Linked DNA regions of Marichromatium purpuratum 984. The protein of the gene in region 2 interacts with the protein of the main gene of each other region in a pairwise test. Links are inferred from orthologs where the notes say so. Each region holds a gene or a part of one and is shown on either strand. Other genes may lie near its edges.

Region 1 (16,798 bases), 920 kb from region 2 along the record:
GGCCGCGGGCCTCGATGGCCGCCCATCCGGTGAGTTGTTCGCCGGTCTGGTTGATGTCGATGATACGGTTGTCGGCATCGGTGCTGATCACCCCCTCGCCGAGCGAGCGCAGGGTGGCGGCGAGCAGTCCTTGATGCTCGATCAGCTCGGTCTGTTGGCGACGGATCAGTCGTCTGGCACTCCTCACCAGGAGTCCGCTGGCGCTCAGCGCCGCGGTCAGCAGCAAGATGGTGACCAACCCCCAGGTACGGATGTGTTGACTGAAGGCGCTGGCCTCGCTGGTGAGGTCGTGGGCCAGCAGCAGGTCGCCGACGTGCCGTCCGGCGGCATCATCGAGCGGCAGCAGCGACAGCCGCCAGCGGGTGTGATCGATCATCAGCTCGCGATCGGGGGTGTAGTGACGACGACCGGGGCGATCGATCTGCTCGATGGCAGGGTCCAGGCCGGCGGGGATGCCCCCTGGAGAGCTGTAGGTGATGACGCTGTTGCTCAGGCGATCCCAGTCACTCTCGCGTCCGAACAATCGCATGCCCTGTTCCCATTGTCCGCGTTCGAGCAGGTGCTTGCGGATGATCACCGCCAGCCGGGTCTCGGTGGGGGCGTACAGTGACGCGAGGATGTCCTCAATCTCCTTGCCGACCTCGACATAGCCGATGCGTCGCCCCTGATCGTGGATCGGACTGATCGCTCTGAGGGTGAAGGTCCCGAGCGGGCCGAGTTCGATGCCCTGGGCATCGCTGTCGTCGCGTTCGGCCTGGCGCGCGGTGAAGCGGTCGATCCGGTCGCCGGCGCGCTCGGGGGCGTGCAGTCGCAGCAGAGCGCGCCGGTCGGCGCCGATGAAGTAGAAGTGGGTGAGGCCATTGCGCGCGCGTAGCCGCTCGAACATGGCGCGCCAGCGTCGATCGAGACGCTCGGGATCACGCGCGGCGAGCGCCTCGCGGGTGGTCGTGTCCATCGCCACCGAGGTGGCGAGGGCATTGAGCCAATCGGTCTGGTCGTCGAGGACGGCATCGAAGACGGTCGCGGTCTCGTCGATGTCGGCAGCGACGATCTCGCGTAGTCGTTGCTCCTGGATCCACCACAGCAGTACCGAAAAGGCGCTGATCAGCAGTACCAGGATCAGTGCGAACAGCGGCAGCAGGTGACGCAGCGAGGAGGCCGGGCGCGGCGTCCAGCTCATCGCGCTGGCTGTGCGAGATGGCGAGTCGTTGTTGCGCGCTCGTCATCGATCGTGCCGCGCCGTGCGCGTATGCGACGGCGAGGAGGGGCGGGCTGCGGGGATGACATGCGCGCTGGACTCCGGGCGATGGACAGGTGGTGCGTCGCGGTCCGCGTAGCGCGTGCGAGAGGACCGACCTGGTGCTCGTCTGTGGGTTCAAGTGCTTAATTATATAGAATGATACATGCGCCTCGCTGTGATTCGAGACGCATTCGGGGCGACCCTCTCCCCGGCTATACCCGCCGGATTGATCAGTGCCGGGCGCGCGGTACGTAGCGATCGGGGATGAGGATGGTGGGGGTGCGCTGCGAGGCGTCGCGGCGCGGGAAGTCGAGGGTATAGTGCAACCCGCGGCTCTCGCGCCGGCGCAGTGCCGACTGGATGATCAGATCGGAGACCTCGAGCAGATTGCGCAGCTCGATGAGGTCGTTGCTCACCCGGAAGTTGGCGTAGTACTCGATCACCTCGTGGGCGAGCAGGTCGGCGCGGCGTTTGGCGCGCCGCAGTCGCTTGGTGGTGCGGACGATGCCGACATAGTCCCACATGAAGCGGCGCAGCTCCTCCCAGTTGTGGGTGACCACCACCTCCTCGTCGGGCTCGGTCACCCGGCTCTCATCCCACTCCGGCGCATCGGCGGCGAACTCGACCTTGGTCGCCAGGCGGGCGATGTCCTCGGCGGCGCGCTCGGAGTAGACCAGGCACTCGAGCAGCGAGTTGCTGGCCATGCGGTTGGCCCCGTGCAGCCCGGTATAGGCGGTCTCGCCGCTGGCATAGAGTCCGGGGAGGTCGGTACGGGCGTGGCTGTCGACCATCACGCCGCCACAGGTGTAGTGCGCCGCCGGCACCACCGGGATGGGATCGCGGGTGATGTCGATTCCCAGCTCGAGACAGCGGGCGTGGATGGTCGGGAAGTGCTCGACGATGAACTCGGCCGGGCGATGGGAGATGTCGAGATAGACGCAGGGCGCGCCGATGCGCTTCATCTCGTGGTCGATGGCGCGTGCGACGATGTCGCGCGGGGCGAGTTCGGCGCGCTCGTCGAAGCGCGGCATGAAGCGCTCGCCGTCGGGCAGCAACAGCCGCGCGCCCTCGCCGCGCAACGCCTCGGTGACCAGGAAGGAACGCGCCTCGGGGTGATAGAGACAGGTCGGGTGGAACTGCATGAACTCCATGTTCGCCACCCGGCACCCGGCGCGCCAGGCCATGGCGATACCGTCGCCGGTGGAGACGTCGGGGTTGCTGGTGTAGAGATAGACCTTGTTGGCACCACCGGTGGCGAGCACCACGAAGCGGGCCATGAAGGTCTCAACCCGCCCGTTGCCGAGATCGAGGATGTAGGCGCCGAGACAACGGTGGTCGCGACTGCCCGGCAGGTGTTTGGTGGTGATCAGGTCGACGGCGATGTGCTGCTCGTAGAGCGAGACGTTGGCGCGCTCGCGCACCTGCGCCTCGAGCGTGGTCGCCACCGCGCGCCCGGTGGCGTCGGCGGCATGGACTACGCGCCGGTGCGAGTGTCCGCCCTCGCGGGTGAGATGATAGCCGCCGGTGCTCTGATAGGCCTCGTCGCGGGTGAACTCGACGCCCTGGTCGAGCAGCCAGCGGATGTTGTCGGGGCCGCGCTCGACGACCATCCGCACCATCTCGCGATCGCACAGATGGGCGCCGGCCTTGAGGGTGTCCTGGACGTGCGACTCGATCGAGTCGTGCTCGTCGAGCACCGCCGAGATCCCGCCCTGAGCGTAGAGGGTGCTGCCCTCGACCAACTCGCGCTTGGAGACCACCGCGACCGAGAGATCGGGATCGAGTCGCAGCGCGAGACTGAGCCCCGCGGCACCACTGCCGAGGATGAGGACGTCATGACGATGAACGGTTGCTGGCATGGTCGGGACTCGCTGCAATAGGGAACAGGAATGGTTCGTGGCCCCGGTCCCGTGGGGATGCTCGGGGCCGGAGTCGTCTCCACGCCGTGGCGCGGGGCTGCTTTCATTTTTATGCTGCCGGGAGCGGGAAATCCAGTCCACAGGCCGCCATCGTGCCGTGTCGCGCCAGTGGCGGCGCTTGATCGATGGGGCCGTGGATGTCGTGCGGACTTGCCGCTTCGACCGATTCCGGTCAGGATTGCATGCTTTGATTCGCACGGGTGGAGTCGGAATTTTGCGACCCTGCCCGAAGAACTTCCTAACCGGGGAGCTGTCCATGCCAACGGAGCCGATGGTCGGGGGACCGGCGGTCGTGACCCATGTCTGAGCGTCAAGCCGATCAGGAGCTGGTCGAGCGCGCCCAGGCCGGTGACAAACGTGCCTTCGACCTCTTGGTGCTGAAGTACCAGCAGAAGATCTCCAATCTGATCTCGCGCTATCTGCGCGACCCGGCGGAGGTGATGGATGTCGCCCAGGAGTCCTTCCTCAAGGCCTATCGCGCCTTGCCGGGGTTTCGCGGTGAGAGCGCTTTCTACACCTGGCTCTACCGGATCGCCGTCAACACCGTCAAGAATCATCTCGTCGCCCAGGGACGGCGTCCACCGGGTGGTGATGTCGAGGCCGAGGTGGCCGAGCAGATGGAAAGCGGCGGGCGGTTGCGCGATGGCGCCACGCCCGAGCGCGAGCTGCTCGGCGACGAGATTGCGCGCACCGTCCAGGCCGCGCTCGACGACCTGCCCGATGACCTGCGCACGGCGATCATGCTGCGGGAGTTCGAGGGCATGAGCTACGAGGAGATCGCCAATGCCATGGAGTGCCCGATCGGCACCGTGCGCTCGCGCATCTTTCGGGCACGTGACGCGATCGACAAGCGATTGCGTCCATTGCTCAAGCCCTGAATATGGGCGTCAACCGCCCGTGCGGCATGTCCGTTCGGGCTTTGGGTGGCACAGCGCTCGGCTCGCGCGATGATGCGTGGACCTCGGGTGCAAGGCCGAGACAGTGACAGAACCCAGCGCAGGCGTGAACCAATGACCGAGCTAAGACAACGACTTTCCGAACTCCAAGATGGCGAACTCGACTCCGCCAGTGCCGGGCGCCTGCTCGACACGCTGGCGCGCGATGACGCGTTGCGCGATACCTGGGCAAGCTATCAGATGATCGGTCACGCCATCCGCGGCGAGCGGCTCGATCCGTCGTGCGCCGGGGTGGCCGATGCGGTGCGTGAGCAGGTGGCGGCCGACGCCTTGGTGTTCCATCAGCGTCATCGCTTCCAGCCGCGCCGTGCGCTGGCGCCGGCCGCGGGGATGGCATTGGCCGCGGCTGCGGCCTTCATCGCGGTGTTCGCGGTACCGCCACTGTTCTTCCTGGGCGGCGACCGACTCGACGGTGGTTTCCCGGTCACGGCGCAGCGTCAGGTGCCGCCGCCTGCGGTGGTCACCGTCGGCGACGGACGCTGGGGTCTCGATCGCCCGGATCTCGCCAACAAGCTCGACCTGTTCCTGGTCACTCATCAAGACACGGCCTCCGCCAGCGGGGCCAAGGGCATGCTGCCTTATGCAACCTTCGTCGGTTATGAATCGCCTCGCTAATCCCTGGTCGGCCCGTCGACTCTGTCTGCTCCTGCTGTGTCTGAGCACGCCCCTGGCCGGGGCCTCGGAGCAGCAGGCGCGCGTCGTGACCGATGCGCCGGTTGCCGAGTTGCTCGAGCGGATGTCCGAGGCGCTGCGCGCGCTCAGCTACGAGGGCACGTTGGTCTATCTCCATGACAACCAGCTCGAGACCCTGCACCTGATCCATCGTGTCGCCGCCGGCCATACCCAGGAGCGTCTGGTTGCGCTCAGTGGTCCGGTGCGGGCGCTCTCGCGCGATTCCCGGCGAGTCAACTGCACCATGCGCGACGGCTACGGCATCTCGGTACGCAGCGCCGGCGGTGGCGGCCTGATCGATACCAACGGCATCGATCCCGAGCGCCTCGGCGAGCACTATCGTGTCGAGCGTCTGGGCCGGGGCCGGGTGGCCGGGCGCGATACCGAGGTGATCGGCATCATTCCGCGTGATGCGCTGAGATACGGCTATCGCTTCCATATCGATCGCGAGACCGCGTTGCCGCTCAAGTCCGATCTGATCGACCGCTCCGAGCAGGCGCTCGAGCAGCTGATGTTCGCCACCCTCACCTTCCATCCCGCCGATGGCACCGAACCCGAGGCCGCGCCTCAGGGGGTGCGCGAGGCGCCGGTGACCGAGCCGCCGCCGCAGTGGCGGTTCGCCGATCAGCCGCTCGGGTTCGAGCTGGTGACCTATCATCGGATCCCACAGGACGATGGCGGCGTGCTCGAGCACTTCCTGTTCACCGATCGGCTCTCGGCCTACTCGATCTATGTCGAGCAGACGGAGGACCCTGGGCTCGAAGGGGCGACCAACATCGGTGCCGTGCATGCTGCCGGGGCGTGGCGCGAGGGCTATCAGATCACCGCGGTCGGCGAGGTGCCGGTCGCGACCGTGGAGGCGGCGGTGGCGGGTGTGCGCCGTCACGCCGAGGACTGATCCATGATTGAGGAACAGGGGCGGGTGATCGCCCGCGAGGGTGATCACGTCCGCGTCCAGACCCAGCGGCGCAGCGTCTGTGGCGGTTGTGCCGCGCGTGGCGCCTGTGGCACATCGCTGCTCGAGCGGCTGTTCTCCCGTCGCCTCGCCGAGGTTCGCGCGTTCGATCGGGTCGGGGTCGAGGTCGGCGACGAGGTGGTCCTGGCGATCTCGGCGCAGGACGTGCTTCGACTCTCGCTCGCGGCCTATCTGGCACCGACCCTGGGGCTGGTGTTCGGGGCCGTGGCGGGAACCGCACTCGGTGGCGCCGCGTCCGATCCGCTGGGGTTGCTCGGGGCCGGTTTGGGTCTTACTCTCGCACTGGTGTGGCTTCGCGGCTACAGCCGTGCCCTGGCCCGGGATCCATCACGCCAGCCGGAGGTGATCCGTCGTCTCGGCGCCGAGACGCAGCGGGTGACCTTGGTCGAGCCCTGACGGCTGATTGCGCCCGTCGCTCCAGGCGCCCGCGAACCCGCCAGTCACGCGGCTTCGGCCGTGCCGATGAATCTTTGAGGAGCAACCATGCGCTCGAAACCCCGTCTCTCGCTCGCTCTGACCACCTTGCTCTGCTGCGCCCTGGCGCCGGGGATGGCCGTCGGGCGTACCCTGCCGGACTTCGCCAGCCTGGTTGCCGAGAACGGCCCCTCGGTGGTCAACATCAGCACCAAGCAGCACACATCCTCGGTCTCCGAGATGCACGGCTTCACCATCCCCGACCTGCCCGATGAGGGGCCGCTGCGCGACTTCTTCGACCGCTTCTTCGGCGAGGAGGGCGAACTGCCCGACGATATCGAGTCGCGCTCGCTCGGCTCCGGCTTCATCGTCTCCTCCGACGGCTTTGTGATGACCAACTCACACGTCGTCGAGGGCGCCGACGAGATCGTGGTGCGCACCAGTGATCGGCGCGAGTTCGTCGCCGATCTGGTCGGCACCGACAAGCGCAGCGATATCGCCCTGCTCAAGGTCGACGCCGAGGGCCTGCCGGCGGTGCGCATCGGTTCCTCCAAGGATCTCCAGGTCGGTGAATGGGTGCTGGCGATCGGCTCGCCCTTCGGTTTCGAGTCCTCGGCCACCGCCGGTATCGTCAGCGCCAAGGGGCGTAATCTGCCCTCGGAGAACTATGTCCCCTTCATCCAGACCGATGTCGCCATCAATCCCGGTAACTCCGGGGGGCCGCTGTTCGATCTCGATGGCCGCGTGGTCGGCGTCAACAGCCAGATCTACAGCCGCACCGGTGGTTTCATGGGGCTGTCGTTCGCGATCCCGATCGATGTCGCCATGGACGTGATCGAGCAGCTCAAGACCAAGGGGCGCGTCACCCGTGGCTGGCTCGGGGTGATGATCCAGGACGTCACCCGCGAACTGGCCGCGAGCTTCGGCCTCAAGCAGCCGCGCGGTGCGCTGGTCGCCGAGGTGCTGGCCGACAGCCCGGCGGCGGCGGCCGGGTTGCGCCCGGGCGACGTGATCCTCGCCTTCGACGGCAAGGACGTGCTCACCTCCAGCGCCCTGCCGCCGCTGGTCGGGGTGACGCCGATCGGCGAGCAGGCCGAACTCAGGGTGTTGCGTCGTGGCGAGCGGATCAGCCTCTCGGTCACCATCGCCGAGCTGCCCGAGGAGGACGCCTTCGCCGCGCCGCCGGCGCTCGATGAGACCCCGGCCAACCGTATCGGTCTGGTGGTGCGCGCCATCGCCCCGGAGCAGCGCGAGCACTTCGGCGTCGAGCAGGGCGGGGTGATGGTCGAGGCCCTCGAGCCGGGGCCGGCCGAGCGCGCCGGGCTGCGCGTTGGCGATCTCATCCTGATGCTCGACGGCCAACCGGTCGCAGACCCCGCAGATTTCGAGCAGATCCTCGCCGGCATCGAGCCGGGGCGCTCGGTGGCGGTGCTGGTGCAACGCAGCGACGGACGGATGTTCTTCGCCATCCGCATGCCCGACCCCGAATGATCCGGGTACCGGCCTCGGCCAGCGCGGCTATCCTGGGCTGGCCGCTGGCCGCTGGCCGCTGGCCGCTGGCCGCTGGCCGCTGGCTGATGGCTGATGGCTGATGGCTGATGGCTGATGCGCCGCTGGCTGATGCGCCGCTGGCTGATGCGCCGTCCCCCGCGCCTCTGGTAAGATGAGCGGCTATCTGTCGCGATACCGCGCCGTCGATCGGCCGGCAGCGCGATCACTCGCATTCATCAGCCGCTGGGCGCACACGCAATCCCGATGACCGATCTCTCCCATATCCGCAACTTCTCGATCATCGCCCATATCGATCACGGCAAGTCGACCATCGCCGACCGCTTCATCCAGGTCAGCGGAGCCCTGACCGATCGCGAGATGTCGAGCCAGGTGCTCGACTCCATGGACCTCGAGCGCGAGCGCGGGATCACCATCAAGGCGCAGAGCGTCACCCTGAACTATCAGGCGCGCGACGGCGAGACCTACCAGCTCAACTTCATCGACACCCCCGGTCACGTCGACTTCTCCTACGAGGTGTCGCGTTCGCTCGCCGCCTGCGAGGGCGCGCTGCTGGTGGTCGATGCCGCCCAGGGGGTCGAGGCGCAGAGCGTGGCCAACTGCTACACCGCGATCGACCAGGGGCTCGAGGTGCTGCCGGTGCTCAACAAGATCGACCTGCCCTCGGCCGAGCCCGAGCGGGTGATCGGCGAGATCGAGGAGATCATCGGCCTGGAGGCCACCGACGCGCTGCGGGTGAGCGCCAAGACCGGTCTCGGCATCCCCGATCTGCTCGAGGCGCTGGTCGAGCGCATCCCGGCGCCCGAAGGCGATCGCGAGGCACCGCTGCAGGCGCTGATCATCGACTCCTGGTTCGACCCTTACGTCGGCGTGGTCTCGCTGGTGCGGGTGGTCAACGGCGAGATCCGTCGTCGCGACAAGATCCAGATGATGTCCACCGGGCGTACCCATCAGGTCGATGCGGTCGGCGTCTTCACCCCGAAGAAGACCGACCGCGAGTGTCTCTCCACCGGCGAGGTCGGTTTCCTCATCGCCGGTATCAAGGAGATCGACGGCGCGCCGGTGGGCGATACCATCACCCATCCCGACAACCCCGGCGCCAAGCTGCCGGGCTTCAAGGAGATGCGCCCGCGGGTCTTCGCCGGGCTCTACACCGTGGTCACCGACGACTACGAGGACCTGCGCGAGGCGCTCGGCAAGCTGCGCCTCAACGACGCCGCGCTCTACTACGAACCCGAGGTCTCGCAGGCGCTCGGCTTCGGCTTTCGCTGCGGCTTCCTCGGCATGCTCCACATGGAGATCATCCAGGAGCGGCTCGAGCGCGAGTACGACCTTGACCTCATCACCACCGCGCCCACCGTGGTCTACGAGGTGCTGCGCAACGACGGCGAGCTGATCAAGGTCGACAACCCCGCCAATCTGCCCGAGCCGAACCAGATCGACGAGGTCCGCGAGCCGATCATCGAGGCCCACATCCTCGTCCCGCAGGACTATCTCGGCGCGGTCATCACCCTCTGTATCGAGAAGCGCGGGGTACAGAAGAACCTGCAGTATCTCGGCGGCCAGGTGCAGGTGACCTACGATCTGCCGCTGAGCGAGGTGGTGCTCGACTTCTTCGACCGGCTGAAGTCGGTCAGCCGTGGCTTCGCCTCCTTCGAGTACGAGTTCAAGCGCTTCGAGGCCGCCGACCTGATCAAGCTCGACGTGCTGATCAACGGCGACAAGGTCGACTCGCTGTCCTCGATCGTCCATCGTGCGCAGTCGCAGTCGCGCGGGCGTGAGGTCACCGAGCGGATGAAGGAGCTGATCCCGCGGCAGATGTTCGAGGTCGCTATCCAGGCGGCCATCGGCACCAAGATCATCGCCCGCACCACGGTCAAGGCGCTGCGCAAGAACGTCACCGCCAAGTGCTACGGCGGTGACGCCACGCGTAAGCGCAAGCTGCTCGAGAAGCAGAAGGCCGGTAAGCGGCGGATGAAGCAGGTCGGCAAGGTTGAGATCCCGCAAGAGGCCTTCCTTGCCGTGCTCCAGGTCGGCAAGGATAATTGAGCCCGCCGGCCGCGCGCCCGGTGCGCGCGGCCCCGGCGCCCGTCACTCGCCGCTCGCCCGTTCGGGTGGACGCGCCCGCCGTCGCCTGTCGCCCCCCGGGGCACGGACCATCCCCTAAGGACCAAGAGACCCTGCAGACGCAATGACCAACTTCGACTTTCCCGCCTTCCTGGTGCTGGCCTCCGTGGTGACCGGCGCGATCTGGCTGCTCGACGCGCGCTGGCTTGCCCCGCGTCGCCGTGCCGCCGCCGGTGGCGCCCCGGTCAAGGAGCCGGTGGTGGTGGAGTATGCGCGCGCCTTCTTCCCGGTGATCTTCGCGGTGCTGATCCTGCGTTCGTTCGTGGTCGAGCCCTTCCGCATCCCCTCCAACTCGATGATGCCGACCCTGCTCACCGGCGACTTCATCCTGGTCAACAAGTACGCCTACGGGCTGCGTCTGCCGGTGCTCAACGCCAAGTTCGTCGACATCGGCGAGCCCGAGCGTGGCGACGTAGTGGTGTTCCGCTTCCCGCTCGAGCCCTCGACCGACTACATCAAGCGGGTGATCGGGCTGCCCGGCGACGTCATCGGCTATCGCGGCAAGACCGTCTATCTCAACGGCGAGCCGGTGGCCCAGCTGCCGATCGGGCGCTACACTGGTGTCGGCTCCGGGCGAGAGATGAGCGGCGCGCGCGAGGCCCTCGAGAGCCTCGACGGGGTCGAGCACAGCATCCTCACCCGTTCGCGCGCCCCCGATCTGCCGCCCGGCTGCCGGGTGCTCGCCTTCGGTTCGGTCAAGGTGCCGGAGGGGCAGTACTTCGTGATGGGTGACAATCGCGACAACAGCAACGACAGTCGCTGCTGGGGCTTCGTCCCGGAGGAGAATCTGGTCGGCAAGGCGTTCGGCATCTGGATGCACTGGGACGGTGCCCGCGATGGCCTGCCGATCGCCTGGTCGCGACTCGGCGACGGAATCGACTGAGGTCTTCAGGATGCCAACGGCGATCAACACTCCGCGCGCGCGTCAGTCCGGGCTGGGACTCTTCTCCTTCACGATCCTGGTCGGGCTGGCGGCCTTCTTCATCACCCTGCTGCTCAAGCTCGGACCGGTCTACATGCAGAACCTGACCATCCAGTCGGTGATGGACGGGCTTGAGGATCCGGTCGAGCCGGTGGGCAGAAATCCGCGCAAGATCACCGACTATCTCATGCGCAATCTCGATATCAACGGGATCACCTCGGTCTCGGCGCAGGAGTTCGTCATCAAGCGGACCGATGCCGACCGACTCAGCGTGGTCCTCGAGTATGAACGTCGCACGCATCTGTTCTTCAACGTCGATGCCGTGCTTACGTTCCACAATCAGGTGGAAATCAGCACTCAGTGAATGCAGACCCCAGACGGCTGGCCCGTGTGCTCGGGCACGAGTTCGCCCGCCCCGAACTGCTCGAACAGGCCCTGACGCACCGCAGCGTCGGCCCGAACAACAACGAACGTCTCGAGTTCCTCGGCGATGCCCTGATCGGGCTGCTGATCGCCGAGGCGCTCGGCCATCGCTTCCCCGAGGCCGCCGAAGGCACGCTCAGCCGTCTGCGCGCGAGCCTGGTCAAGCGCGAGTCGCTGGCCAAGCTCGCCCGCGGCATCGAACTGGGCGACTACATGCGCCTGGGGGCGGGGGAGCTGCGCACCGGCGGTCACGCCCGCGACTCGATCCTCGCCGATGCCCTGGAGGCGGTGCTCGGCGCCGTCTATCTCGACGGTGGCTTCGCCGTGGCCAATACCGTGGTGGCCAAGCTGTTCGCCGAGCGTCTCGAGCAGACCAGCATCGACCGTTCCGGCAAGGACCCCAAGACCCGGCTGCAGGAGTTCCTCCAGGCGCGCAAGCGACCGCTACCGGGCTATACGGTGATCACCATCGAGGGTGATCAGCATGCACAATCCTTCACCGTGGTCTGTGCGCTCGGCGATGCCGATCTGACCACCCGAGGCACCGGCACCAGCCGGCGCCGTGCCGAACAGGCGGCCGCCGAGGCCATGCTGGAGATCCTCGAACATGAATGACGCCATCACCGGTCGCTGCGGCACCGTCGCCATCGTCGGGCGCCCCAACGTCGGCAAGTCGACGCTGCTCAACCGCATCCTCGGCCAGAAGCTCGCGATCACCTCGCACAAGGCGCAGACTACGCGTCACTCCATCCTCGGGGTCAAGACCCGCGCCGAGGGACAGATCCTGTTCGTCGACACCCCGGGCATCCATCGTCGCGGCGAGAGTGCGCTCAACCGCTATCTCAACCGTACCGCGCGCGCCGCGCTCGCCGACACCGATCTGATCCTGTTCGTGGTCGAGGCGCTGCGCTGGACCGAGGAGGACGAGCAGGCGCTCGCCGCCGTCGCTCGCGCCGGGGTCGAGTGCATCGCGGTGGTCAACAAGGTCGACCGGGTCGAGGACAAGGAGGCGCTGCTGCCCTTCCTCCAGACCCTGGGCGAGCGTCACGCCTTCCGCGAGCTGTTCCCGGTCTCGGCGGCGCGCGGCAGTCAGGTCGAGGCGCTGGAGCAGGCGGTGCTCGCCGCGCTCCCCGAGGGCGAGCCGATCTTCCCCGAGGACCAGCTCACCGACCGCTCGGAGCGCTTCTTCGCCGCCGAGCTGCTGCGCGAACAGCTCACCCAGCGCTATGGCGAGGAGCTGCCGTATCGCACCACCGTCGAGATCGAGCGCTTCGAGGCGGTCGACGGGCGCTATATGATCAATGCCCTGATCTGGGTCGAGCGCCCGGGACAGAAGGCGATCATCATCGGCAAGCAGGGCGAGTCGCTCAAGGCCACCGCCACCCAGGCGCGTCTGGAGATGCAGAAGCTCTTCGACTGCCCGGTCCATCTCGAGGTCTGGGTGAAGATCAAGAAAAGCTGGTCGAGCGACGAGGCCGCGCTCGCGCGCCTCGGCTACAGCGAGGACTGATCGGCGGCGGTGAGCGCCAGCGCCTGTCACGGCTTCGTCCTGCACCGGCACGACTATCGCGACACCAGCCTGCTCGTCGAGCTGTTCTGTGTCGGGCGTGGGCGGCTGCCCGCAGTCGCCCGTGGCGCGCGGCGCGCCCGCGCTGGCGGGCGCGCCGCGCTGCTCCAGCCCTTCCAGCCGCTGTGGCTGGAACTCGGCGGACGCGGCGAGGTGCGCACCCTGACCCGGGTCGAGGCCGTGGACCGGCCCTATGCGCTCGCCGGTCGGGCACTGCTCTGCGGTTTCTATGTCAACGAGCTGCTGTTGCGTCTGCTCGGTCGCGAGGACCCGCACGATGCACTGCTCGACGACTACCAGGTCGCGCTCGCGGCGCTGGCCGCGGGAGACGACCTCGAGCCGGTGCTGCGCCGTTTCGAGCTGCGCCTGCTCGATGCCCTCGGCTATGGCCTCGCGCTCGATGTCGAGACCGCCACCGGCCGGCCGGTGCGCGCCACCGCCGACTATGTCTTCGAGCCCGAGCAGGGGCTGCGCGCGGCCACCGTCACCGATGACCCGCGACTGTGTTGCCGTGGCGCCACCCTGCAGGCGCTCGCCGCCGACGCCGCGCCGACCGATGCCGAACGCGCGCGCGAGGCGCGGGCGCTGCTGCGCGCCATGCTCGCCCCGCATCTCGGCGAACGTCCGTTGCGCACCCGCGCACTGTTCCAGCAGTGGTATGGCGGGCGTGAGCGTTCACCCCCACACTAGATTGAGTGGCGACGCCGGTCATGGCGCCGCCTTCCCGACCGTACGAAGCGAGGAGAAATCCCTTGAGCACGCATGCCAACGAGGTGCTGCTGGGCGTCAACATCGATCACGTCGCCACCGTGCGCCAAGCGCGCGGCACCCGCTACCCCGAGCCGATCCAAGCGGCGCTGGTCGCCGAGCAGGCCGGGGCCGACGCCATCACCCTGCACCTGCGCGAGGACCGTCGTCACATCCAGGACCGCGATGTCGAGCTGCTGCGCGGCATCCTGCAGACGCGGATGAACCTGGAGATGGCCGCCACCGCCGAGATGGGTGAGATCGCCGCCCGGCTGCGCCCGCACGATTGCTGTCTGGTCCCCGAACGACGCGAGGAGCTGACCACCGAGGGCGGGCTCGACCTGATCGCCAACCAGGCCCATCTCACCGAGTTCTGCGCCCGTCTGGCCGAGGCCGGGGTGCGGGTGTCGCTGTTCGTCGACCCCGAGCCGGCGCAGCTCGACGCGGCGCGCGCCATCGGCGCCCCGGTCGTCGAGCTGCACACCGGCCACTATGCCGATGCGCACACCCGCCAGACGCGCGCCGAGGCGCTGGCGCGCATCGAGCGCGCCGTCGAGCACGGTCTGTCGCTGGGCCTGCAGGTCAATGCCGGACACGGGCTCGACTACGACAACGTCAAGCCGATTGCCGCCATCCCCGGCATCACCGAACTCAACATCGGTCATGCGATCATCGCCCGCGCGCTCTTCTCCGGGCTCGATCGCGCGGTGCGCGACATGCGTGCACAGATCGCAGTGGCCAGCCGTCGCTGAGAGGCGGGCGCCGTCGGGGGAGGGCGCTCGGCGCGCCCGATCGACATGACCCTTTCGATCGGAACATGCCCGACGTCGTTCCCCGACCTCGATCTGCGGGCTAGACTGTGCCGCGGGAAAATGCTCCCGTCAGCCAAAGCCAAGAGCCATGTCCGCAGATACCCTGATCTTCTTGCTTGCTATCGATCGCGGGGTGGGCCCCGCGCCTCTGACCCGTCATCGCCCGAAGGCGGCCGTTCCCTTCGGTGGCAAGTTCCGGGTGATCGACTTCGCGCTGGCCAACTGTCTGCACTCCGGGCTGCGTCAGGTCCTGGTGATCACGCAGTACAAGAGTCACTCATTGCACAAGCACCTGCGCGATGGCTGGTCGATCTACAACCCCGAACTCGGCGAGTTCATCATCCCGGTGCCGGCGCAGATGCGTGACGGCAAGCATTGGTATGCCGGGCCTTTCGATGCCATTCGCCAGAACCGCAACCTGATCGAGCGCAATCGCGCGCGTCAGGTCCTCGCGCTCGACGGCAGTGCCGTTTATCGCATGGACTACAGCGAGGTGGTCCATGCCCATGTCGATGCCCGCGCCGAGGTCACGGTGGCGGTGCGCGAGGTCGACCCCGGCGCGCCGCCCTCGCAGACCCAGGCCCGCGTCGAACTCGACGAGCACGACCGCATCGTGCGTATCCTGCCGGCTGAGCGCGCCGGCGAGATCGAGGGCGAACGCGCCTTCGAGACCATGGGCGTCTATGTCTTCGATCGCGGCTGGCTGTTCGATGCCTTCGCTCGCCGCGAGAGCGCCGATGCCGAGGTCGGCCCGCTGCCCCCGGATCGGCATCTCGCCAAGGACGTGCTCGCCCATCTCACTCAGAGCCATCGGGTGCGTGCCTATCGCTTCGGTCAGGCGCGCGGTCGCGTCACCCCAGATCGCTATTGGTGCGATCTCTCCTCGGTCGATGCCTACTATCAGGCCAACATGGAGCTGTTGCGCCCGCAGCCGCCGCTCGATCTCTATCAGAACGATTGGAACATCCGCACCGCTCAGGGGCAGTATCCGCCGGCGCGCACCGTGCCCGGCGCGCGCAGCGGCAACGAGGGGGTGTTCGTCAACTCGATGCTCGCCGCCGGCACCGTGATCAGCGGCGGCGGGGTCAACCACTCGATGCTCTTCCCCTGCGTGCGCGTCGGCGACAGCGCCATCGTCGAGGAGGCGATCCTGTTCGACGGCGTCGAGGTCGGCGCCGAGGCGCATCTGCGCAACTGCATCGTCGAGAAGGGCGTGGCGGTACCGCCGGGCGAGCAGGTTGGCATCGACCTCGAACGCGATCGCGAGCGCTTCGATGTCTCCGAGGAGGGCATCGTGGTGGTGCCCCGGGATATCGAGTGGTAGCGGCGGCCACGCCGCAGACGGTCTATCAGACCCTGCTCGCGACCTACGGTCCCCAGGGGTGGTGGCCGGCCGAGACCCCGTTCGAGGTCATGGTCGGCGCCATCCTCACCCAGAACACCAGCTGGCGTCACGTCGAGCGTGCGCTCGACCAGGTTCGCGCCGAGACGGCGTTGAGTGCCGAGGCGCTGCTCGCGCTCGATCCGGCGCGCCTGGCCGAGCTGCTGCGACCCAGCGGCTACTACAGGGTCAAGACCCGGCGCCTGCTGGCCTTCTGCGAGCGCTATCATGCCGCTGGCGGTCTCGAGCCGCTCGCCGCGCTCGCCACCCCGAGGCTGCGCGAGTGGCTGCTGGCGACCCCTGGCATCGGCCCGGAGACCGCCGACGACATCCTGCTCTATGCCTTCGCGCATCCGGTCTTTGTGGTCGACGCCTATACCCGGCGACTGTTCTCGCGGCTCGGGTTGCTCGCCGGCGACGAGGACTACGAGCGCATCCGCCGCTGGTTCGAGCAGGCGCTGCCGGACGATGTCGCGCTGTTGCAGGAGTATCATGCGCTGATCGTGGCGCACGCCAAGCATGCCTGCCGGGCCAGGCCGGTCTGCGCGGGTTGCGCGCTGCGGGCGTGCTGCCCAGCATCGGCACCATCCAGCGAGCGCTGAGACGAGGATTGCGAGATCATGCCACGAATTGACAACCAGACCTTCTACGATGACGCGCTCAAGGCCCACGGCACCAATGCCGAGGGGGTGCAGTGGATCTCCGAGGAGACCCAGCGGGTACGTTTCCGGGTGCTGCGCGAGTTGCTACCCGAGGATCTCTCCAGCGTCGAGCTGGCCGATGCCGGCTGTGGTTTCGGCGACTTCCTCGTCTATCTGCGCGAGCGCGACCAGGCGCCGGGGCGCTATCTCGGTCTCGACGTGATGGCACCGATGATCGAGACGGCGCGCGCACGCACCGGTTGCGAGATCCGTCAGTGCGACGTGCTCCACGACCCGCTGCCCGAGGCCGATTACTACGTCTGCAGCGGCGCCATGAACATCCTCACCTGGGACGAGACCCAGACCTTCATCGGCAACTGTCTCGCCGCCAGCCGTCGTGGTTTCGTGTTCAACCTGCTCAAGGGCCGCGATACCTCGCTGATCTACAACTGCCGCCGGCCCGCCGAGATCGAGTCACTCGCCGCCGAGTTG
Region 2 (8,125 bases):
CCAGGTCACCGTTGACACCCGCCATCGCGCGACCGCGCAGCGGGCCGTAGACATGGATGTTGCCGTCGGCCATCAGTTCGGCCCCGGAGCTGACCGCCCCGACCACCGAGAGGTCGCCGCCGGCGGCATAGTGACGCTGCCCGGAGCGCACCGGACGGGCCACCAGCATCGAGGCGCGCGCCGGCTCCTCGGCGGCGGCGTGCTCGGCACCCTCGGCGTTGGCGCTACCCGCCCGCGCGGCACGCGAATAACTCTCGCCCAGCACCGCCAGCTCCATGGTCTCGGCGCTGGCGTGCTGTGCCTTGCTGCCGCCCCGTACACCGAAGGGGATCATGCCGTAACCACGCAACAACCCCACCAACAGCGGGAACTCGACCTCGCCGCCGGCAAAGTCGCCGAGATCGATCACGATCGGGGTGTTGCGGAAGAAGTCGGGGGCCTGGCCGACCTTGGCGCTGAGCTGATTGGCCACGGCTTCCATGTCGTCACCGAGCAGTCTGAAGATCGGCAGGGTGAACCCCGCCGCCTTGAGCTCGAAGGCCGCTGCGGCCTCACCTTCGAGCGATTGTGGATTCGCTGCCATAGTGTGATCTCGAGCGTCTCGCGCCCCCAGGTCTCCATGCTGTAGTCCCGCCGGCCGCTGCAGCGCGGACGACCACCCTGTCGAGCGGCAATGCTACCCGTTCGACGCGCGCCGGCATAGAGTGAGAGGGACGAAGCGTCGTCATGGATCCGCCAGCCGGCGGTATGACGCGACGCCCCGTCAGCCCACCGCCCTCAGCCTGGCGGCCATTGCAGCGCGCGACCACCGAGCACGTGCAGGTGCAGATGGAACACCGTCTGCCCGGCACCGGCGTTGCAGTTGATCACGGTGCGATAGCCACCCCGGGCGATCCCGGCCTGTTCGGCCACCTTGGCGGCGACCAGCAACAGCTTGCCGAGCAGTTCGGCATCTTCCGCACCGGCCTCGCTGAGAGTCCGGATCGGTTTGCGCGGGATCACCAGCAGGTGGGTGGGCGCCTGCGGACTGAGGTCGCGGAAGGCGACGACGTCCTCGTCCTCGTAGACGAGGTCGGCCTCGACCTCGCCGCGGGCGATCTTGCCGAAGATGGTATCGGTCATCCTGATGTTCGCTCCCAAGATCGAGATATCGCCCCGCTCGGGGGCGGATGACCGGCGCGGCTCTGGCCCGCCGGTCCCTTCAGAAGGCGCGGCGCCCGGCAAGGGCGAGCGCCAGGGTGCCGCCGTCGAGCGCATCAAGGTCCCCGCCCAGGGGCACGCCCTGGGCGATCCGGGTGACCGCGACGCCCTGCACCGTGGCCAGCTCGGCGACGAACTGCGCCGTCGCTCCGCCCTCGACCGTCGGGCTGATGGCGAGCACCAGCTCACGCACCACGCCCTCGGCCAGCAGCGCCTCGAGCCGGTCGAGTCCCAGCTCGGCCGGACCGATCCCGTCGAGCGGCGAGAGCCGCCCGCCGAGGACGAAATAGCGTCCACCGAAGTCGGTGGCCTGCTCGATGGCGACGACCTCGGAGGGCTGCTCGACCACGCACAGCAATCCGGCATCGCGGTGGGGATCGGCGCAGATCGCACAGCGCTCGCGTTCGGTCAGGGTGCGACAGCGATCGCAGTGACCGATACGAGTCATCGCCTCGGCCATCACCCGCGCCAACCGCGCCCCGCCCTCGCGATCACGCTCGAGCAGGTGGAAGGCGATGCGCTGCGCCGACTTCGGCCCGACCCCGGGCAGACAGCGCAACGCATCGATCAGCTGATCGAGCAGGGCCCGCTCGCTCATGCGCGCTCGACCAACGGACTCAGAAGGGGAACTTCATGCCCGGAGGCAGCGGCATGCCGGCGGTCACCGACGACATGGTCTCCTTCATCTTCTCGGCGACACGCTGGGTGGCGTCGTTGATCGCCGCCGAGATCAGGTCCTCGAGCATCTCCTTGTCGTCGCCGAGCAGCGAGGGATCGATCTCGACACGCTTGGTCTGGTACTTGCCGTTCATGGTCACCTTGACCATACCGCCACCGGCCTCGCCGGTCACCTCCTCCTCGGCCAGGCGTGCCTGCGCCTGCTGCATCTCTTCCTGCATCTTCTGCGCCTGCTTGAGCAGGCCACCGAGTCCAGCTTTCATCTTGGATCTACCTCGTTGACGGGTGATTGGGGACATCGCGCCCCCGGCGGGGACAACGCATGACGCGACGCTCGCAGTGGCGCACGCGTCGCGTGCCGGACGCAAGGATACATGGCTCGAGCGGACGCGGGGAGGCATCACAACGGCCAGCGCCCGGCATGCGCGTGACTCAGCCCTGCGGCTCGATGCTGCCCGGGACCCAGTCGGCGGCGAGCTGCTCGCGCATCCGCTCGGCCACCGGGTCGGCGTACATCGTCTCCTCGGCCGCGCGCTGGCGCGCCTCGGCCTCACGCACGCGACGCTGAGCGAGTGTCTCCTGTTCGGGGCGGGCAATCTGGAACTCGAGGCGCACCGGCTCGCCGAGCGCGCCCTCGAGCGCCTCGCGCAAACGGCTCTCGGCCGTAGGCACACGCAAATGCTCGACCGCCGGGTCCAGACTCAGCAGCAGGCGGCCATCGGCCCAGTCGAGAAAACCACAGTTGTGCGCCAGCTCGCCGGCGATCCCACGCACCCGCAGCCCGGCGACGAGCTGCTGCCACTGCGCCGGGGAGCGGAGGTCGGGACGGGGGGCGGTGACAGGCGCGCGCGGCGATGATACAGCGGGCGCTGGCGCCGACGGCTCGGAGATCGGACTCGGGTCGGCGACCTCCCAAGGCGGCACACCAGCGGCGGGCGCACTGTCCGGCGAGGGCGCAGCAGGCACCGCCGCAACGGACGCAGGCGCCGATGGCTCGGGAGCCGGGAGCGGCGCCGGGGCGGCAACCTCCCAGGGTGGCGTACCAGAGGCGTTCGGGCCACGGCTCGGCGCTGGCGCACTCTGACGGGGTGCGGCCGGGGGGGCGGGACGCGGATCGGGAGGCCGACGCGCAGCGGGTGCGCCGTCGGGCTGCCCGGCGGGCGAGGCGGGGCGGAAGGCGAGCGCGCGCAGCAGCACCATCTCGAGTCCGGCGCGCGGATCCGGCGCGAGGGCGAGATCGCCCTGCCCGGTCAACGCAACCTGGTAGTAGAGCTGCACGTCCTCGGGCGAGAGGCGCGCGGCGAGGGCGCCGAGACGGTCCCCATCGGGATCGTCGGCGGCAAGCAGCCGCGGCACCTGCTGAACCAGCGCCAGACGATGCAGCAGCGCGATCAGCTCGCGCAGCAACTCGGCGTAATCGGGGGTGAGCGCGGCGACGCGCTCGACCTCGGCGAGCAGCGCGGCACCGTCGCCGCTGGCCAACGCCTCGACCAGCGCCAGCACCACCTCGCCGTCGAGGGTGCCGAGCATGGCGCGCACCTCGGCCTCGACCAGCTGACCGCCGCCGAAGGCGATCGCCTGATCGAGCAGGCTCAGCGCGTCACGCATGCTGCCATCGGCGGCGCGCGCGAGCTGGGCCAGCGCCGGGGACTCGAACGCCAGCCCCTCGGTCTCGAGCACATGACGCAGGTGCGCGCCGATCTCGTCGGGCAGCAGACGGCGCAGGTTGAACTGCAGACAGCGCGAGAGCACGGTCACCGGCAGACGCTGCGGATCGGTGGTGGCGAGCAGGAACTTGACGTGCGGCGGCGGCTCCTCGAGCGTCTTCAACAGGGCATTGAAGCTGTGCGCCGAAAACATGTGCACCTCATCGATGAGATACACCTTGTAGCGACCGTGCGCCGGGGCATAGGGGACGTTGTCGAGCAGTTCACGGGTCTGGTCGACCTTGGTGCGCGAGGCCGCGTCGACCTCGATCAGATCGACGAAGCGCCCGGCATCGACCTCGCGACAGGTCGCGCACTGACCACAGGGATGTGCGCTCACGCCCTGCTCACAGTTGAGCGACTTGGCGAGGATGCGCGCCAGGGTGGTCTTGCCGACCCCGCGGGTACCGGTGAACAGATAGGCGTGATGCAGCTGGCCGCGATCGAGCGCATTGGCGAGCGCCCTCACCACATGCTGCTGGCCGACCATATCGTCGAACGACTTGGGGCGCCACTTACGGGCGAGCACCTGGTAGGACATGCGCGACTCGAATCGGTCGAAACTCTGTTGCAGGGCGCGCACGCGGGCGAGCGCGGGGAGCTTCCTAAGGGTGGCGTCTGGCGTCGCGGACCGAGGCCGGCGTCAGCGCGGAATCTGGGGCGGCAACCCGCGCCAGCCACACCCCGGCACACGCTTCAACCGCTGCGGCTGCTCCCTTCCGGGCCTGACCGGGTTCACGATCTCACGTTGCGAGGGGACCGACACGGGTCACCATAACGCTCTTGCAACCATCAGACGATGACGACAAGAGCGCGAGAGATTAACAAAGTGCGCCACGGAAGACAAACCGGGAGCCAGCTACCAGCTACCAGCTACCAGCTACCAGCTACCAGCTACCAGCCGACAGCTATCAGCTTACAGCCCTGGAGGCTGGCGGCTGGCGGCTGGCGGCTGATAGCTGGCCTCGGCAAGCGCGCGCGGCGCTGCTAGAGTGGGACGAGTTCCGCAACCGCCCGACCCCGACCGCCATGCGCCCGATCTCGCTGACCCCACTGCTGTTCGCACTCGCCCTGCCCGCGCCGAGCCTAGCGCAGGAGCCCGACACCGATGCCTGGGAGCGCGCTCAGAGCACCGCCGCCGCGTGGTGGCAACGTTCGCGCGAGCTCGCCGATCAGGCTGCGGCCGACGCCCGGCGACTACTCGGCGACGACGGCGCCGACCTCGGTCGCGCCTGGGAGCGGGCGCGCCCCGAGCTGGAGGAGGCGCTGACCCTCACCGAGCGCCAGGCGACGCTGCCCGAGCGCGCCTGGTTCGGTCCCGACCGCAACTCCAACCAGGCCGAGATCGACGCCCTGCTCGATCGCGCCGTCGCGCTGCTCTCGGTCTCGCCAGCGCTCGCCCAGCGTGCGCGTATCCGCGAGCTCAACGCCCGTATCGTCGAGCTGCGCGCCCAGATCGCCGAGTCCAGACAGCAGCAGCTCACCGCCCCCGAACAATCGACCCTGCTCAAGACCCGCGCCGACCACGCCGCGGCGATCGCCCGCGACCAGCGCGAGATCACCGAAGTCGAGGCCGAGATCGCCGCGATCGAGCGCGGCTTCGCCGCCGAGCTGCGTGCCATGGGGCTGGACATCGATGACGAGCAGGTCCGCTTCCTGCTCTCGACCGTGGTCGGCGACAACGTCGTCGAACTCGGCATCCTCTTCGACAACGTCCGCACCCTCACCGAACAGCTCGAGGCGCTGGTCGCCGAGAGTGGCGAGGATCTGGAGAGCGCGCGTCGCTACTACGGACTCTACGTGGTGCTGCTGCAGACCCTGGAGCACCTCCACCGCCGTATCGAGCACCAGATCGAGGACGACTACCTGCCGCGCATCGACGCCATCGCCGAGCGCGCCCGCACGCTCGCCGCCGAGACCCGCACGCTCAAGGCGCAGAACCCCGAGCGCGCCGCGCTGCTCGAGGCCAACCTCGAGGCGCAGCGCGTCACCGGCGAGGCGGCGGCGGTCTATCGGGGTTATCTCGAGGACCAGGCACGCCAGATTCGCACCGCGCGCGCGCAGCTCGCCGGCGACATCGCCACCGCCTGGAACACCTATCAGACGGTCAGCCTCTCGGGCGAGCTGGTGGGGCTGGTGCGTGCCAGCCAGCGCCTGCTCGAGGCACTGATGGAGCGTCAGCTCCCAACGCTGCGCCCGTTCGAGAACCTGGAGATGGAGCGCGAGATGCTGCGCCTGACCGAGCGTCTGCGCGGCCCCGATCAGGGCAGATAGGGATAGGGCTCGGCGCTGCCCAACGGGGCGTGACCGAACACCAGCTGACCGGCGGCGCCGTCGCTGAAGGCGAGTCGGCCGATACCGTTGCGACCGCTGAGATCGCGCACCAGATCCGCCCAGCCGCTGCGCCCGTCCTCGCAGTGGAATTCGTAGATCGCGGCCGGATCGCCGGAGAAGGCGCTGTAACCACCGCGACAGCGGGTCTTCGGGCTGGTCAGATTCAGTTCGCCGGTGAACAGGGTCGAGCGATAGTCGCCGCTGAATACCTCGCCGTCGACCACCGCCACCACCGGCCCCGAGGTCGAACGACCCGGCGAGGGCACCTCGGGACGGGGACGGTCGAGATTGTCGATCACCTGGCTGACACAGGTGGCATAGACCTCGATCTCGAGGTGCTCGCACAGCCGCCTGCCGTACTCCTCCGGCGGCACCTCGACGGCGATCCCGCCGAGACGCTGCGGCGGGATCAGCGCACACCCCGCAAGCAGACCGAGCAACACAACGGGCACGACGATTCTGGACATGGCGTTCTCCCTCGGCGACGGCGGCGCGGCGCGCGCCCGCCTCGACCCTCGACCGACCGCGGTCAGGCGCGGCCCCCGAGCGCCCATTGTATGTCATGCGGATGCACCGGGGCGCGATTGCCGCTACAGTGACCGCAACCGCGCCAGGGTCGAGGCGCGACCGTCACATCCCCGGAGCCTCCCGATGAGACTGCGCCAATCGTCACCGCATCCCTTTCGTCGATCGCGACGTGGTGTCGTGCTGGCCCTGGCGCTGAGCCTGCTCGGCGCCTGCAGCGACCCGCTGCTGAAGGACCAGCCCCTGCCCCGTCAGCTCGCCATCGCCGCCTGTATCGGCCAGTGCGACAGCGCCCGCGCGCATTGTCGCGAGCACGCCCGCGCCGACTATCGCGACTGCGAGGCCGGCCATACCGAGGCCTTCCGCGACTATCGCTGGTGTCTCAGCGAGGTCGGCACATTCAACGGTGAACTCGATTGCGGCTACCCCTGGTGGTCGTGCGCCGAGAACCTCTACGGCTACTGCGCCAACCGCCATCGCGCATGCCGCGAGGCCTGCGCCGCCGACCCGCACCAGCTGGCACGCTGAGCCGCGGCGCCGCTCAGCCGCCGAGCAGCAGCGCTGCGAGCACCACCAGGGCGATCTCGGTCAGCTCGACCAGGGCACCGGCGGTATCCCCGGTGAAGCCGCCGAGCCGGGCGAGCATGGCGCGGCGCGCCAGCCACAACACCGCCAGGGCGCACCCGACCAGCACCAGACCCAGTCCGCCGAGCATCAGCACACAGCCGATGAAGGCCGCGCCGCTCGCCACCCAGGCCCAGGTGCGCCCGAGATGGGCGACCTGATCGCTGACGATGCCCTGGGTGCGGGCATAGGCGGTGGTGAGCAGTAGCGGCGGCAACACCGCGCGCGCGAGCAGCGGCACCCAGAGCAGCAGCCAGGCCGCCTCGACATCGAGCAACAGCTGCAGCGCGCTCCACTTCAGCTGCAGCGCCAGCCCCAGCACCGCCACCGCCATCGGCCCGCTGCGCGGGTCCTTCATGATCTCCAGGGTGCGGGCACGATCGCCGAGCCCGCCGATCCAGGCGTCGGCACTGTCGGCCAGGCCGTCGCAGTGCAGCCCGCCGGTCGACCAGGTCCAGAAGGCCAGCAGCAGCGCCGCACCGAGCAGCGGGTCGGTGTGCTGCGCGGCGAGCGCGGCGAGCGCGAGCAGCGCGCCGAGCACCAGCCCGACGGCCGGGTACCAGGCCACCGAGCGGCCCTGGTCGGCGGGGTCGACCACGCCGGGGTCGGGAAAGGGCAGCCGGGTCAACAGCCGCCCGGCGGCATAGAAGGGAACGAGATGGGACATCAGGGACCTCGATGGGTCACCAGGCTGGGGCGGCCCGGTGAGGGTGGGACACGGACGCGACTGCGCCCGGCATGGACGACCTCGAGCAGGATCATCGCCCGCGGCGGCATCTCCAGCACCTCGGCGAGGATCGCGCGAATCACCCCGCCGTGGGTCACCACCAGCGCGTCCGGCCCGCCGCCGTCGAGCAGCGCGCGCCAGGCCGTGCGGGTCCGGGCGAGGAAGTCAGGCATCGGCTCGCCCCCCGGCGGGGTGAAGCCGAGCGGATCATCCCACAGCCGCCAGCGTTCATCCTCGGGGAGCTCGCTGGCCGAGCACCCCTCCCAATCGCCGAAGTGACGCTCTGCCAGCGCGGGTTCGAGCACCAGCTCGAGCCCGCGCCGTGCGGCCA

Evidence for each region.
Region 1: the proteins of recR (region 2) and recO interact in binary tests that used the Escherichia coli proteins (3 or more experiments, as listed by UniProt). The link is inferred for Marichromatium purpuratum 984 from one-to-one orthologs.

The regions. Positions count from the first base shown.
Region 1 is NZ_CP007031.1:1,968,751-1,985,548, reverse strand. The notes cover bases 11,605-14,546. They hold recO (DNA repair protein RecO), read left to right. Parts: upstream 11,605-12,677; coding sequence 12,678-13,415; downstream 13,416-14,546. Other genes in these bases: MARPU_RS08715 (GlgC family sugar phosphate nucleotidyltransferase), read left to right, coding at 14,373-14,546; pdxJ (pyridoxine 5'-phosphate synthase), read left to right, coding at 13,436-14,224; era (GTPase Era), read left to right, coding at 11,766-12,668; rnc (ribonuclease III), read left to right, coding at 11,605-11,773. In the rest of the region: MARPU_RS16665 (response regulator), read right to left, coding at 1-1,180; nadB (L-aspartate oxidase), read right to left, coding at 1,471-3,099; RNA polymerase sigma factor RpoE, read left to right, coding at 3,459-4,037; MARPU_RS08770 (sigma-E factor negative regulatory protein), read left to right, coding at 4,170-4,730; MARPU_RS08765 (MucB/RseB C-terminal domain-containing protein), read left to right, coding at 4,714-5,685; MARPU_RS08760 (SoxR reducing system RseC family protein), read left to right, coding at 5,689-6,159; MARPU_RS08755 (DegQ family serine endoprotease), read left to right, coding at 6,247-7,668; lepA (translation elongation factor 4), read left to right, coding at 7,933-9,735; lepB (signal peptidase I), read left to right, coding at 9,878-10,696; MARPU_RS08740 (DUF4845 domain-containing protein), read left to right, coding at 10,707-11,099; more of rnc, read left to right, coding at 11,096-11,604; more of MARPU_RS08715, read left to right, coding at 14,547-15,608; MARPU_RS08710 (endonuclease III domain-containing protein), read left to right, coding at 15,602-16,267; MARPU_RS08705 (class I SAM-dependent methyltransferase), read left to right, coding at 16,286-16,798. UniProt on the Escherichia coli protein: Involved in DNA repair and RecF pathway recombination.
Region 2 is NZ_CP007031.1:1,043,023-1,051,147, reverse strand. Bases 1-2,721 are described here. They hold recR (recombination mediator RecR), read right to left. Parts: upstream 1,799-2,721; coding sequence 1,202-1,798; downstream 1-1,201. Other genes in these bases: dnaX (DNA polymerase III subunit gamma/tau), read right to left, coding at 2,311-2,721; MARPU_RS04795 (YbaB/EbfC family nucleoid-associated protein), read right to left, coding at 1,818-2,141; MARPU_RS04805 (histidine triad nucleotide-binding protein), read right to left, coding at 778-1,122; minC (septum site-determining protein MinC), read right to left, coding at 1-583. Outside these bases: more of dnaX, read right to left, coding at 2,722-4,125; MARPU_RS04785 (coiled-coil domain-containing protein), read left to right, coding at 4,614-5,858; MARPU_RS04780 (hypothetical protein), read right to left, coding at 5,846-6,385; MARPU_RS04775 (hypothetical protein), read left to right, coding at 6,570-6,971; MARPU_RS04770 (adenosylcobinamide-GDP ribazoletransferase), read right to left, coding at 6,985-7,734; MARPU_RS04765 (histidine phosphatase family protein), read right to left, coding at 7,734-8,125. UniProt on the Escherichia coli protein: May play a role in DNA repair. It seems to be involved in an RecBC-independent recombinational process of DNA repair. It may act with RecF and RecO.